Regions from separate parts of the Streptomyces sp. CA-251247 genome, predicted to be linked through region 2. Evidence: riboswitches for the same ligand, from Rfam matches in the RefSeq annotation. Region 2 holds a riboswitch; the other holds the start of a gene.
The links. Region 2 has a riboswitch for S-adenosylmethionine ahead of ACQPWZ_RS09745 (aminotransferase class V-fold PLP-dependent enzyme). Riboswitches for the same ligand answer to the same signal wherever they lie in the genome.
Positions count from the first base shown of each region.

Region 1: another riboswitch for S-adenosylmethionine. It lies ahead of thrC (threonine synthase); the one in region 2 lies ahead of ACQPWZ_RS09745 (aminotransferase class V-fold PLP-dependent enzyme).

Region 1 is NZ_CP191861.1:3,756,980-3,763,876, reverse strand. Features, by position in the region: gene ACQPWZ_RS16400 (hypothetical protein) at 46-303, opposite strand; gene ACQPWZ_RS16395 (glucosyl-3-phosphoglycerate synthase) at 342-1,283, opposite strand; SAM riboswitch class I at 1,400-1,568, shown strand; gene thrC (threonine synthase) at 1,586-2,869, shown strand; gene ACQPWZ_RS16385 (MoaD/ThiS family protein) at 2,900-3,175, shown strand; gene ACQPWZ_RS16380 (cold-shock protein) at 3,610-3,813, shown strand; gene groL (chaperonin GroEL) at 4,220-5,842, shown strand; gene ACQPWZ_RS16370 (alpha/beta hydrolase) at 6,043-6,897, shown strand, end outside.
Region 2 is NZ_CP191861.1:2,190,702-2,197,598, forward strand. Features, by position in the region: gene ACQPWZ_RS09720 (NlpC/P60 family protein) at 1-43, opposite strand, end outside; gene ACQPWZ_RS09725 (NYN domain-containing protein) at 362-1,723, opposite strand; gene ACQPWZ_RS09730 (hypothetical protein) at 1,759-2,001, opposite strand; gene ACQPWZ_RS09735 (rhomboid family intramembrane serine protease) at 2,153-2,875, shown strand; gene ACQPWZ_RS09740 (Lrp/AsnC family transcriptional regulator) at 2,872-3,153, shown strand; gene ACQPWZ_RS09745 (aminotransferase class V-fold PLP-dependent enzyme) at 3,241-4,689, opposite strand; SAM riboswitch class IV at 4,865-4,982, opposite strand; gene trpD (anthranilate phosphoribosyltransferase) at 5,088-6,158, opposite strand; gene qcrB (cytochrome bc1 complex cytochrome b subunit) at 6,318-6,897, opposite strand, start outside.

The sequences.
Region 1 (6,897 bases), 1.6 Mb from region 2:
CCCGTCCTGTAATCCCTCAAACGTGCGTACGCCCGGCTCCGCCTGTCACTGGTCACGGCGTCCACGGGTGGCGGCGACGGCGACGACACCGGCCGCGGCCAGGCTGAGGGCGAGGCCGCCCAGCAGCCACAGGCGTTCGGTGCTGTGCCCGCCGCCCCCGGCGACGGCGATCGTGGTGACCGGTGGTGCCATGCCGACCGTGGTGGCGATGACGACGGCCAGGGTGCCGAGCATCGTGGTGAGTCCGAGCGCGCCGCGTCGGGAGCCCGTCCTGCGCTGTCCGTCCGGAGACTGTGCATCCATAACTACGATATTCATACAAGACGTCCGGTTGTCTTCGGTTATGCCGCGCGACGCGCCGCATACTCACCGATCTCGCCCATCGGCGGGCGCTCCTCGGTGTCCACCGCGTGCGTCCGTGGGACGAAGCCGTCCGAGCCCCGCTCGAACTGGGTCAGCGAGGGCCGCACCAAGTGCCCGCGGGAGAGCCTCAGTTGCGCCGTGCGGTAGATGGCGGCCGCCATCCTGCCGAGCGCCTGTCCGTCCTGATGGCGGTGCCGGCGCTCTCCCACGTCCACCTGCGCCAGCGCCTCCAGGCCCACGGTGTGCAGCGCGTCGACGAGAAGCCCCAGTTCCACGCCGTATCCGACGGGGAAGGGCAGCCGTTCCAGCAGCGACCGGCGGGCCGCGTACTCCCCGCCCAGCGGCTGGACGAACCCGGCCAGCTGTGGCCAGTGCAGATTGAGCAGCGGGCGCGCCACCAGCTCCGTGACCCGGCCGCCCTGGCCGGCGACGTCGCCCAGGGGCCGGTCGTACATCGCCTTCACGAACTGCACGTCCGGCTCGGTCAGCAGCGGGCCGACGATCCCGGACACGAAGTCGGGCGAGAACTCCCTGAGGTCCGCGTCCACGAAGCAGACGATGTCGCCCCGCGTCACCATCAGCGAGCGCCACAGCACCTCGCCCTTGCCGGGGACGGCCGGGATGCCGGGCAGGATCACGTCCCGGTGGACCACCCGCGCGCCCGCGGCGGCGGCCACCTCGCCCGTACGGTCGGTGGAACCCGAGTCGATCACCACCAGCTCGTCGACGAGGGGGAGGGGCCCGGACATCAGCTCGCGCCGGATGACGGTGACGATCTGCCCGACCGTCGCCTCCTCGTTCAGGGCGGGGAGCACCACACTGACCGTGGCGCCCTGCTTGGCCGTGACCAGCCGGTCCACCGGGCGGTCCGCCGCCGACCAGGACCGCCGGGACAGCCAGCGCTCCACCTCTTCCAGCACAGGATCTCCATCTCGCGGATCGGACGACCATCTCAACCGTCCGGGGTGTCGGTTACAGTCTTGAACAACGCGCGGGACCGTCGCATGCCGGGGGTCCCACGCCGACAATCGAATACCGCTCATCCAGAGGGGCAGAGGGATACGGCCCGTTGAAGCCCCGGCAACCCTCCAGCCGGTCTCCGTTGCGCCGCCCGTCCATGGGACGTGGCAGCCACCGCGAGGCTCCCGGCTAGGGAAGGTGCCAAGTCCGTCTCGTGACGAAATGCGTCACGGGGAAGATGAGGAGAAAGGGCCTCGCCACCATGGCTGTGCAGACTGTCGCCAGCACCACCCCCGTCGACCTGGGACCGGCCGCGGCGCTCTCGTGCCGCGAATGCGGGGAGCGTTTCGAACTCGGCCCGATCTTTGCCTGTGCCTCGTGTTTCGGACCGCTGGAAGTCGCCTACGACCTCCCGAGCGGCGACCCCGAAGGCCTGCGGAAGCGGATCGAGGCGGGTCCGGACAACATCTGGCGGTACGCGCCGCTGCTGCCCGTGCCGGCCGATGTGGCCGACAAGCCGAACATCAACCCCGGCTTCACCAAGCTCGTCAAGGCCGACAACCTCGCCCGTGAGCTGGGTGTGACCGGCGGTCTCCACATCAAGGACGACTCCGGCAACCCGACGCACTCCTTCAAGGACCGTGTCGTCGCGATCGCCGTCGAGGCCGCCCGTGCCTTCGGTTTCACCACGCTCTCCTGCTCCTCCACCGGCAACCTCGCGGGCGCGGTCGGTGCCGCGGCCGCGCGCGCCGGCTTCCGCTCCTGCGTGTTCATCCCGCACGACCTGGAGCAGGGCAAGGTCGTCATGGCCGCGGTGTACGGCGGCGAGCTGGTCGGCATCGAGGGCAACTACGACGACGTCAACCGCTTCTGCTCCGAACTCATCGGCGACCCGCTCGGTGAGGGCTGGGGCTTTGTCAACGTCAATCTTCGGCCGTATTACGGAGAGGGCTCCAAGACCCTCGCCTATGAGATCTGCGAGCAGCTCGGCTGGAAGCTGCCGGACCAGATCGTCATCCCGATCGCCTCCGGCTCGCAGCTCACGAAGATCGACAAGGGTCTCCAGGAGCTGATCAAGCTCGGTCTGGTCGAGGACAAGCCGTACAAGATCTTCGGCGCCCAGGCCGAGGGCTGCTCGCCGGTGTCGACCGCCTTCAAGGCCGGGCACGACGTGGTCCGCCCGCAGAAGCCGAACACCATCGCCAAGTCGCTGGCGATCGGCAACCCCGCCGACGGCCCGTACGTCCTGGACATCGCGCGCCGCACGGGCGGCTTCGTGGAGGACGTCAACGACGAGCAGATCGTCGACGCGATCAAGCTGCTGGCCCGTACCGAGGGCATCTTCGCCGAGACGGCGGGTGGCGTGACCGTGGGTGTGACGCGGAAGCTGCTCGAGGCGGGCGTGCTCGACCCGGCGCTCACGACCGTCGTGCTCAACACCGGCGACGGTCTCAAGACCCTGGACGCGGTCGCCCCGACCACCGGCCCCAGCGCGACCATCCGCCCGAGCCTGGACGCGTTCCGCGACGCCGGCCTGGCCGGCTGACACTCCCGAGACTCAAGGAAGGCACGCAGCATGAGCGTCAACGTCCGCATCCCCACCATCCTCCGCACGTACACGGGCGGCCAGGCCGAGGTCCCGGCGGAGGGCGGGACGCTCTCCGAGGTCATCGCCGACCTGGAGAAGAACCACACCGGTATCGCCGCCCGTGTCCTGGACGACCAGGGCAAGCTGCGCCGCTTCGTGAACGTCTACGTCAACGACGACGACGTCCGTTTCGAGCAGGGTCTCGAGACCGCCACGCCCGACGGCGCCGGTATTTCGATCATCCCCGCCGTCGCCGGCGGCTGATACGCACCGTCACTGCTGTTGCCCCCTCCGCGAGAGAAGCGGAGGGGGCAATTCTGCATGGTTGAGCGGGGTACAGTTGGGGAAGCCCCCGCCGCTGCCCGTGCCCGCCGCATATGAGAATGCGCCCTGGCCCGACAAGAAGCAGCCAATGTGGGCGATCAAAATGCCTCTTAAGTGTCATTTGCCGGGCCCGAGTTGCCCTGGATCTTCTTGAATTAGCGTCAAAGGTCCGTTCCCGCGTGCCCAGATTTCTCGTCCGATTGACCTGTTGCAGAGGGCAGTTGGACAGATACATTCAGCCGCGGTCGACGCGTTCCGGCGCACATCCCGAGGGCCTCCTTCCACCTCTGGCGGAGGGAATTCTCGGCGGTGAGGTATGACCCGGGTCCGCGAAGTGCGGTCCTGTGCAAGGGCCAGTAATAGGGGAGTTAGGCATGGCTCAGGGCACCGTCAAGTGGTTCAACGCGGAGAAGGGGTACGGCTTCATCGCGGTCGACGGTGGTGCGGATGTTTTCGTCCACTACAGCGCGATCCAGATGGACGGCTACCGCACCCTGGAGGAGGGTCAGCGAGTCGAGTTCGAGATCTCGCAGGGCCAGAAGGGTCCGCAGGCGGACATGGTCAAGCTCGCCGTCTGATCTCGGCGCGATCGGCCACCGACGCACTCACGCGACACTCACGAGGGGCCCGCATCCCACCAGGGAGGCGGGCCCCTCGTGCATGCCCGGGGGCGGGCGGATTCGAACCCGCCGCCCCTCGCCGAGGCTTCCGCGAAGCCGCTTGCGCCCGACCGTCACCCCTCATCGAGGCTTCGTCGAAGCCGCTTGCACTCGAGGGGGTCGAGTGCTAATCATTGGCGTTAGCACTCTGCAGGTGAGAGTGACAACTTTATGGATCGGGCCGGTGAGGTCCGAGGGCCGTCGGGGCAAGGAACCGTACGGCTCTCAGGCCGTCCGTCGCGGGCGCCAGCGCGGTCCGGAAGCAATCCTCCCCCGTAGCCCTGCGGGCGCGGGGGGACCCCCAAGTCCGGGAGGACCACTTCACATGGCCAAGATCATCGCGTTCGACGAGGAGGCACGGCGCGGTCTCGAGCGCGGGATGAACCAGCTCGCCGACGCCGTCAAGGTCACCCTTGGCCCCAAGGGTCGCAACGTCGTCCTCGAGAAGAAGTGGGGCGCCCCCACGATCACCAACGATGGTGTGTCCATCGCCAAGGAGATCGAGCTCGAGGACCCGTACGAGAAGATCGGCGCCGAGCTGGTCAAGGAAGTCGCCAAGAAGACGGACGACGTCGCCGGTGACGGTACGACCACCGCGACCGTCCTCGCCCAGGCGCTCGTCCGCGAGGGCCTGCGCAACGTGGCGGCCGGCGCCAACCCGATGGCCCTCAAGCGCGGCATCGAGCGTGCCGTCGAGGCCGTCTCCGGCGCCCTGCTGGAGCAGGCCAAGGACGTGGAGACCAAGGAGCAGATCGCTTCGACGGCCTCCATCTCCGCCGCCGACACCCAGATCGGCGAGCTCATCGCCGAGGCGATGGACAAGGTCGGCAAGGAAGGCGTCATCACCGTCGAGGAGTCCCAGACCTTCGGTCTGGAGCTGGAGCTCACCGAGGGTATGCGCTTCGACAAGGGCTACATCTCGGCGTACTTCGCCACCGACATGGAGCGTATGGAGGCGTCGCTCGACGACCCGTACATCCTGATCGTCAACTCCAAGATCGGCAACGTGAAGGACCTCCTTCCGCTGCTCGAGAAGGTCATGCAGTCCGGCAAGCCGCTGCTGATCATCGCGGAGGACGTCGAGGGCGAGGCCCTGTCCACCCTGGTCGTCAACAAGATCCGTGGCACCTTCAAGTCCGTCGCCGTCAAGGCCCCGGGCTTCGGCGACCGCCGCAAGGCGATGCTGAACGACATCGCCATCCTCACGGGCGGCACGGTCATCTCCGAGGAGGTCGGCCTCAAGCTCGAGAACGCCGGCCTGGACCTGCTGGGCCGCGCCCGCAAGGTCGTCATCACCAAGGACGAGACCACGATCGTCGACGGTGCCGGTGAGAGCGACCAGGTCCAGGGTCGCGTCAACCAGATTCGTGCCGAGATCGAGAACAGCGACTCGGACTACGACCGTGAGAAGCTCCAGGAGCGCCTCGCGAAGCTGGCCGGCGGCGTGGCCGTCATCAAGGCCGGTGCCGCGACCGAGGTCGAGCTCAAGGAGCGCAAGCACCGCATCGAGGACGCGGTGCGCAACGCCAAGGCCGCCGTCGAGGAGGGCATCGTCGCCGGTGGTGGCGTGGCTCTGCTCCAGGCTTCCTCGGTCTTCGAGAAGCTCGAGCTCACGGGCGACGAGGCGACCGGCGCCAACGCCGTGAAGCTCGCGCTGGAGGCCCCGCTCAAGCAGATCGCCGTCAACGGCGGTCTCGAGGGTGGCGTCATCGTCGAGAAGGTGCGCAACCTGCCCGTCGGCCACGGCCTGAACGCCGCGACCGGTGAGTACGTCGACATGATCGCCGAAGGCATCATCGACCCCGCGAAGGTGACCCGCTCTGCCCTGCAGAACGCGGCCTCCATCGCGGCGCTGTTCCTCACCACCGAGGCCGTCATCGCCGACAAGCCGGAGAAGGCCTCCGCGGCCGCTCCGGGCGGCATGCCGGGCGGTGACATGGACTTCTGATCCTCCACGGATCGGACCCGTCCTTGACCGAGGGCGGCACCTCTCTCCCAGGAGGTGCCGCCCTCGGGCGTGTTGTGGGCGCCTCGGCCCGCCCGATGTCCCTCAGCCGCTGCCCCTACCGGCCGGGTGGGGCAAACCCCCCTGGGAACAGGCCAGGAGGCACCGTGGGAGCCGGGCGCCCGTTCCGCGAGGGTCATCACATGCGAATCCTCGGCAGTACGACATCCGGCTTCACCGCGGCGGCGCTCACCCTCCCGGTCCTGGCGACGACGCTCCTCGCTCTCCCGGCGCCCGCGTCGGCCTCAACTCCCCAACCGGACCCGGCAGTCCGCTGGGAGAAATGCACCGGCACGGGACTCGACCCGCGCCAGGAGTGCGCGGACATCTCCGTACCCCTCGACCACGCGAAGCCCCGCGGGCCGCAGATCACCCTCGCCGTCTCCCGCATCCGCAGCGAGAACCCCGACAGACGACGCGGCACCCTTCTGATCATCCCCGGAGGACCGGGCGGCTCCAGCATCAACGACCCGTCGGGCAAGGGGAAGAAGCTGCCCGCGTCGGTGCGCGACGCCTACGACATCGTGGGCTTCGACCCGCGCGGCGTCGGCCGCAGCACACCGGTGAGCTGCGGTCTCACCCACGACGACCTCGCCCTGGTGAACGTCAGGGGATGGCCCGCCGCGGACGGCAGCATCGACAAGAACACCGAGACCGCCCGACGCCTCGCCGCCGCCTGCGCCACGAACGGGGGCGAGGTGATGCGCAGCATCAGCACCCGCAACGAGGCCCGGGACATCGACCGCATCCGGCAGGCACTCGGAGAGCGCAGGCTGTCCGCCTGGGGCTTGTCCTACGGGACATACGTGGGAGCCGTCTACGCCCAGATGTTCCCCCACCGCACCGACCGCTGGGTCCTGGACAGCAGCGGCGACCCCGACCCGAAGCGGGTGGCCCGGGGCTGGCTCGCCAACTACGAGATCGCCATCGAGGACGCCTTCCCCGATTTCGCCGCCTGGGCCGCGGACCCCGCCAACCCCGACCGCCTCGCCGAAACG
Region 2 (6,897 bases):
CGCGGGTGCGGCTCGGCTGCTTGGGACGACGGTGGGACGCCACGCGGGCGAGCTCCTTCTTCCTCAGCCGCCTACCGGGCAGTGGGGGGTGAACCCCGGCTCCGCGCACACAGCTCCCCCGGGAAAAAGCTGAAGTACACAGAAGTGGCGGTTCCTTCGCTGTCACCCCGGATGGGCGATCAACCGCGCGAAGGTTCGAGGCCTGACCTTAGTGACCTTCTTGTGATCACTTCAAATCCTGTCGGGAAAAATGTTTGGCGCGGAGGGCATTCTTTACTCACATCACACGCGTTGTGATTGCCACTTGACGCAACGTTCCGCCGAGAGTGGGGCGAATCGGCCCAAGGAGTACGCGAGTTGCTCAGACGCGCGAAAGCCGCTTCAGCAACAAAACGGACGCGACCGGCCTGGCCCCCGCCTTCGCCACACCGTCGGCGACCTCGCGATCGGTGGAGACCACCACGACGGGCCTGCCGGGCGGCTCCGCGCGCACCAGCTGGCGGATCAGCTCGTCGGCCGTCACACCCGGCTTGGAGAACAGCACCCGCACGCCTCGCGGCGGCGCCAGCAGCACCGGGGCGGCCAGCTCGGCCCCGTCGAAGACACAGGTGATCTCGGCCCCGGTCTGCGCCGCGAGCATGGAGAGCCCGCCGAGCAGCCGCAGCCGCTGCTTCTCCAGCGGCATCGTCGGATAGCCGGTCTTGGTGACGTTGTAGCCGTCGACGACGAGATGCGCCTGGGGCAGCGCGAGCAGTTGGTCGAGCAGCGCCGGGTCGGTCTCCGACAGGGCCCGGGCCGCGATGTCCTTGGGCGACATCCGACCGGGCTCGACCGCGTCGACCGTGTCCGCGGGATGCACGGACGCGGGTGGCAGGGCCAGTTCGCGGCGCAGCCCCTGCGCGGACTCCAGCACGGTGTCCAGCAGCAGCCGCAGCCGCATGTCCTCGACGGAGCGCCCCTCACGGGCAGCACGGCGTCCGGCCTCGACCGCCGCCTCCGCCTCGCCGAGACGGGCCTTGAGGCGCCTGCTCTCGCTCTCGGCGGCCGAGACCTGGGCCGCGGTCTCGGACCGGACGGTGTCGATCTCGGCGTTCACCCGGCGCAGCGCGGCCTCACCGCGCTTGACGTCGCTCTGGGCGCTGCGCAGCTTGCGGCGAAGCGATTCGGCTTCCTTGCGGACCGTCTCCAGCTCGGTGCGCAGCCGTTCGGTCTCGCTCTTGGTCAGACCGCGGGCCTCGACGAGTTCCTCGCGCAGCCGCTCCAGTTCGCGCCGCCCGGCCTCGTCCGCCCGCTCGGCGTCGGCGCGCTGCGCCTCCTCACCGGCGGCGGCGACAAGTTTCACCCATCCGGTGGGCCGCAGAACGTAGGCGGCGGCCGCCACGTCGAGTGGATCGGCCGCCGCGGGCGGCGATCCCGCCGTCAGCGCCCCGCACAGTTCGGGCTGCGCCTGCGTGAGCCGTTCGGCGATGCGCTGCCGGAAGACGGGGTCGCTCTCCAGGGCGGCGGCCATCGCGTTGCCGGCGAACTTGGCGCGGCGGGAAGGGGTGAAACGGGCGTACTGCCGCAACTGGGCGGGCAGTTCCGCGACGGTGAGCCCGCCGAAGGCGTCCGAGACCAGCGCCACGACCCGGCGTCGCACACCTTCCGGCAACGGCCGGTCGAGCGCCTCTGCGGCGTCACCGGCCGCACCGGCCGGCTCGGCGCCGCTGTCAGGCTGCTCCACGATCCGTCACCCCACTACCCGTTCGGGCCACTCCCTCAGGAGGCGGCGCCCGGCCTGTCCACCAGCTCGATCTTGTCCACCGCGTTGCACCAGCGGCAGCGCACCGACTCGATGGTCTCACTGACCACGTCACGCTCTTCGACGGTCGGCTCTCCGGCCAGGTCCAGATGGACGTACTCCACGACCTTCGACGAGCGCGTGACGTCGAAGCGGGTGAGGTTCCCGCAGAGCGTGCAGCGCCAGCGGGTCTGGTCCGTCGGCGAGGGAACCGTCGTCATCGTTCCGTCCTCGTTTCGTCGTGCGGATGCGGGTGCCGCGGTGCGCCGTCGAACTGCGGATGTACTCCCTGTAACCCTACGGCCTCGCAGGTACCCCGCGGCACGGCGAGGCACTCTGTACCCTTCCGGCCCGCTACGCCATGATCTGTCCATGATCGGTTGGCGGAGGGTGCGGGGCGCGGTGACCAGGCCCTCGGTGACGTACGGCCTGATCGCGGTCTGCTGCGCGGTCTTCCTCATCAGCCCGGTCTCGGGGCTGAACCCGTCGTACGGCACGGGTGACGCGTGGCTCGCGGCGCAGAGCGCGTACTTCGTGCGGTGGGGCGTGATCCCGGCCCAGCTGATGACCGGCTCCCCTGACACACTGCTCACCCCCTTCACCGCGCTCTTCGTGCACGGGAACTGGCTGCACCTGCTCGGCAACATGCTCTTCCTCTACGTCTTCGGCGCGATGGTGGAGGAGCGCATGGGGCCGCTGGAGTTCGCCCTGTTCTACCTGGGCACCGGCGCCTTCGCCCTGCTCGCCTACGCGGCGGCCAACGCCGAGTCCGAGCAGACCCTGGTGGGAGCGTCCGGGGCGATCTCGGGGGTGCTCGGCGCCTTCCTTCTCCTCTTCCCGAAGGCCCGGGTCACCAGTCTCTTCCCTTTCCTCTTCTTCCTGCCGCTGCGTTTCCCCGCCTGGATCGTGCTGATCTTCTGGTTCGTCCTCCAGTGGCTGGCCGCGTCGGGGGCCGGCGAGGGCGGGCCCGGGGTCGCCTATCTCGCGCATGTGGTGGGGTTCGGCACCGGGTTCCTCTATGCCTGGGGGCGGTTCCGGCGTCCGGCTAGAGTGAAGGCCCCAGCAGCGGCCACCGAGGGAGAAAGCCAGCCGTGATCACTGCGATCGTGCTCATCAAGACCAGCGTGGACCGCATTCCCGAGATCGCCGAGTCCATCGCGGCGCTGGACAGCGTCAGCGAGGTCTTCTCCGTCACGGGCACCTACGACCTGATCGCCATGGTCCGCGTGGCGAAGCACGACGACCTGGCGGACGTGATCCCCGGCCGCATCAGCAAGATCCAGGGTGTCGAGGGCACGGACACGCACGTGGCGTTCCGTACGTACTCGCAGCACGACCTGGAGGCGGCGTTCGCGATCGGTCTGGACTCCTAGAGCCCGTCGGCCCACGCGACCGGGACAGCCCCCGGCACACGAAGAAGCCCGCGCCGTCCGGCGCGGGCTTCTCGCTCGGGAGGTCGCTCAGACGGCAGGCACGCAGCGGCCGTCCTCGGTGCGGTACTGCCACTTCGCGCCCTCGCGCACCAGCTCCTTCACCGCACCGACGAAGCGCTCCACGTGCTCGTCGGGCGTCCCGGCGCCGAAGCTCACCCGGATCGCGTTGAGCGAGACCTCGCCCGGCCGGGCCTCCGGGGCGCCGCACTCGCCCGGGTCCTGCGGGGCGCTGCCGAGCAGGGTGCGCACCAGCGGGTGGGCGCAGAACAGTCCGTCGCGTACGCCGATGCCGTACTCCGCCGACAGGGCCGCAGCGAAGTGCGAGCTGTTCCAGCCCTCCACCACGAAGGAGATGACACCCACCCGCGGCGCATCCGCACCGAACAGCGACAGCACCTTGACCTCCGGCACCGCGGCCAGGCCCTCCCGGACCCTGTCGACCAGGTGCTGCTCACGGGCGACGAGGTTCTCGAAGCCGGCCTCGGTGAGCGCCTTGCAGGCCGAGGCGATGGAGTAGACGCCGATGACGTTCGGCGAGCCCGCCTCGTGGCGCGCGGGCGTCGTGTGCCACTCGACATCGACGCCGCCGTCGGCACGCCGTGCCACCGTGCGCGACGCACCGCCGCCCGCGAGGTACGGCTCCGCCTCCTGCAGCCAGTCCGCCCGGCCCGCGAGCACGCCCGAGCCGAACGGCGCGTACAGCTTGTGCCCGGAGAACGCCACCCAGTCGACGTCCAGGTCCCGCACCGAGACGGCGTGGTGCGGGGCGAGCTGCGCCGCGTCCAGGACGATCCGCGCGCCGTGGGCGTGCGCCACTTCCGCGAGCTCCTTCACCGGCCACAGCTCACCCGTCACATTGGACGCTCCGGTCACACAGACCAGCGCCGGACCGACGGGGTCTCCCCAGCTCGAAGAGCGAGAGGAAGGGTCGCGGTCGGCGAGCGCCTGCTCCAGCGTCCGCACCGCCTCGGCGTGGGTGCGCGGCGCGTTCAGATACGTCACCCGGGTGTCGCCCCAGGGCAGCAGCGAGGCGTGGTGCTCGGTCTCGAAGACGAAGACCCGGCAGTCCGCCGGCAGCGCGGACGCCAGCAGGTTCAGCGAGTCGGTGGTGGACCGGGTGAAGACCACCTGGTCGCCCTCGCGGCAGTCGAGGAAGTCGGCGACCGTGACGCGGCTGTTCTCGAAGAGGTCGGTGGACAGCTGCGAGAGGTACCCGGCGCCGCGGTGGACGCTGCCGTAGTAGGGGGCGTACGCGGCCACGTCGTCCCACACGCGCTGAAGGGCCGGTGCGCTGGCCGCGTAGTCGAGGGCCGCGTAGGTGACCTCGCCGCCGGTCACGAGCGGCACGGTCACGTCACGGCCGAGGACCGGCAGCGGCTCGGCACAGCAGGGGTCGGATCCGGCATCGGCGACGGCCGCGTCCGGGGAGGGGACGGTGGCGGCAGGGGCGGTGGCGGTGTTCAGGCGTGCGGACATGGCGGTATCTCCCGGCAGGAAAGGCGAATCGGCTTCAAGAACCCGGCGGTGCGGGGACCTCGACGCACGGCGGACGCCGTGCGGAGGGTGTGCTGAAGAAGGGGCTGTACGCCCTATCGCATTCGCTTGCTCACGAGACTGCTCCCTTGAGGACCAGGACCCCAGGGTGTGCAGGGGTCCGCGCTTGCCACAGACCTCGCTGCCTGCGGCCTGGTCTTCACCCGGGGCACCCCGCCACGGACGGAGGGTTGCCGGACAGCGGGCCGGGGCCGTAATCGCTGTCACTCATGACCTTGGAGAGCATCCTGCCACACGTCGCGGACACCGCAAGGGCGCGGTCCACCATCCGGACCGCGCCCTCGCGTGACGCATCGATCGGTACTGCCGGCCCCGCCGGATCAGCCCTGATCGTTGGTGGCGGCCACCCAGCGCTGGAGCGCGTCGTTCGCCGCCCCCGAGTCGATGGCCTGGGCGGCCTGCGCGACCCCTGCCGCCAGCTGTTCGTTCAGCGTGCCGTCCGTCGGATCCAGCGCCACCAGGGCGGCCGCCGAGTTCAGCAGGACGGCGTCCCGCACCGCCCCGGTCTCCCCGCCGAGGAGGCGTCTGGCCACATCGGCGTTGTACGAGGCGTCGGCGCCGCGCAGCGCCTCCACCGGCACCAGGTCGATGCCGATGTCCCGCGGGTCGAACGCCTCCTCACGCACCGCACCGTCGCGTACGACCCACACCCGTGAGGTGGCGGTCGTCGTCAGTTCGTCCAGGCCGTCGTCGCCGCGGAAGACCAGTGCCGACGAGCCGCGGTCGGCGAGCACCCCGGCCATGATGGGCGCCATCCGCGCGTCCGCGACACCGGTGGCCTGCGCCCTGACCTGCGCCGGATTGGTCAGCGGGCCGAGGAAGTTGAACGTGGTGCGGATGCCCAGTTCCTTGCGTGCCGCGGCCACATGCCGCAGGGCGGGGTGGAACTTCACCGCGAAGCAGAAGGTGATGCCCGCCTCCTCCGCGACCTCGGCCACCCGCTGCGGGGTGAGCTGGAGGTTGACGCCGAGCTTCTCCAGGACGTCGGAAGCGCCGCTCGCGGACGAGGCCGCGCGGTTTCCGTGCTTGACGACCTTGGCTCCGGTGCCGGCCACGACGATGGCCGACATCGTGGAGATGTTCACCGTCTTGGCCCCGTCGCCGCCCGTGCCGACGATGTCGACGCTGCGGCCGGGCACCTGGATCAGGTTCGCGTGCGCGTACATGGTGCGCACGAGGCCGGAGATCTCCTCGACCGTCTCGCCCTTCGCCCGCAGCGCGACCGCGAACCCGGCGATCTGGGCGTTCGTCGCCTCGCCGCTGAGGATGCGGTCCATCGCCCAGGCGGTGGCGTCGGCGCTCTGGTCACGGTTGTCGAGCAGCGCGTTCAGCACACTCGGCCAGGAGTGAGCCGCCACGCTGTCGCCGCCGACCGGGGTCACAACGTTCATGGTCCACTCCTGGGTCCACAGCCGATAAGGGGATGCGTCCACCCTATCCAGCCCCGGAGACGGCGAAGGGCCCCGTCCGACGATTGGACGGGGCCCTTCACCTGCTACTGCCGGGAGGTGCCTTTGGCGCTGTGGCGGCAATGCGCTCGCTTCAGGCGGTCAGTGGTGGCCGTGGCCGCTGCTGATCTCCCTGAACTCCTCGGGCGTCGGCTTGGGGATCTGGCTTTCCTCGCCGTAGTACGACTTGCTGAGCTTGACCCGCATCCTCTGGGCCGGGGTGACCTTGCGGCGGACCCCGTTCTCGTCCGTCTCCGGGCCGAGCTCCTCGGGCTTGTACTGCTCGTGCGCGGTGAGCGCGTGCAGGTCGCTCTGGCTGAGCGGCTCGTGGACCTCGACGAACTCACCGTGCGGCAGGCGCTTGATGATGCCGGACTCGCGTCCGTGCAGCACCTTGTCCCGGTCGCGACGCTGAAGACCCAGACAGATCCGCTTCGTGACGATGAAGGCGATGACCGGTCCGGCGAAGAAGAAGATCCGGACGAACCAGGTGATCGAGTTGATCGACAGATGGAAGTGGGTCGCCCAGAGGTCGTTGCCGCCACCGATCAGCAGCACGAAGTAGACGGTCAGCCACGCCACACCGAAAGCCGTTCGGGTCGGGGCGTTGCGCGGGCGGTCCAGGATGTGGTGCTCGCGCTTGTCCCCGGTGACCCAGGACTCGATGAACGGGTAGACGGCG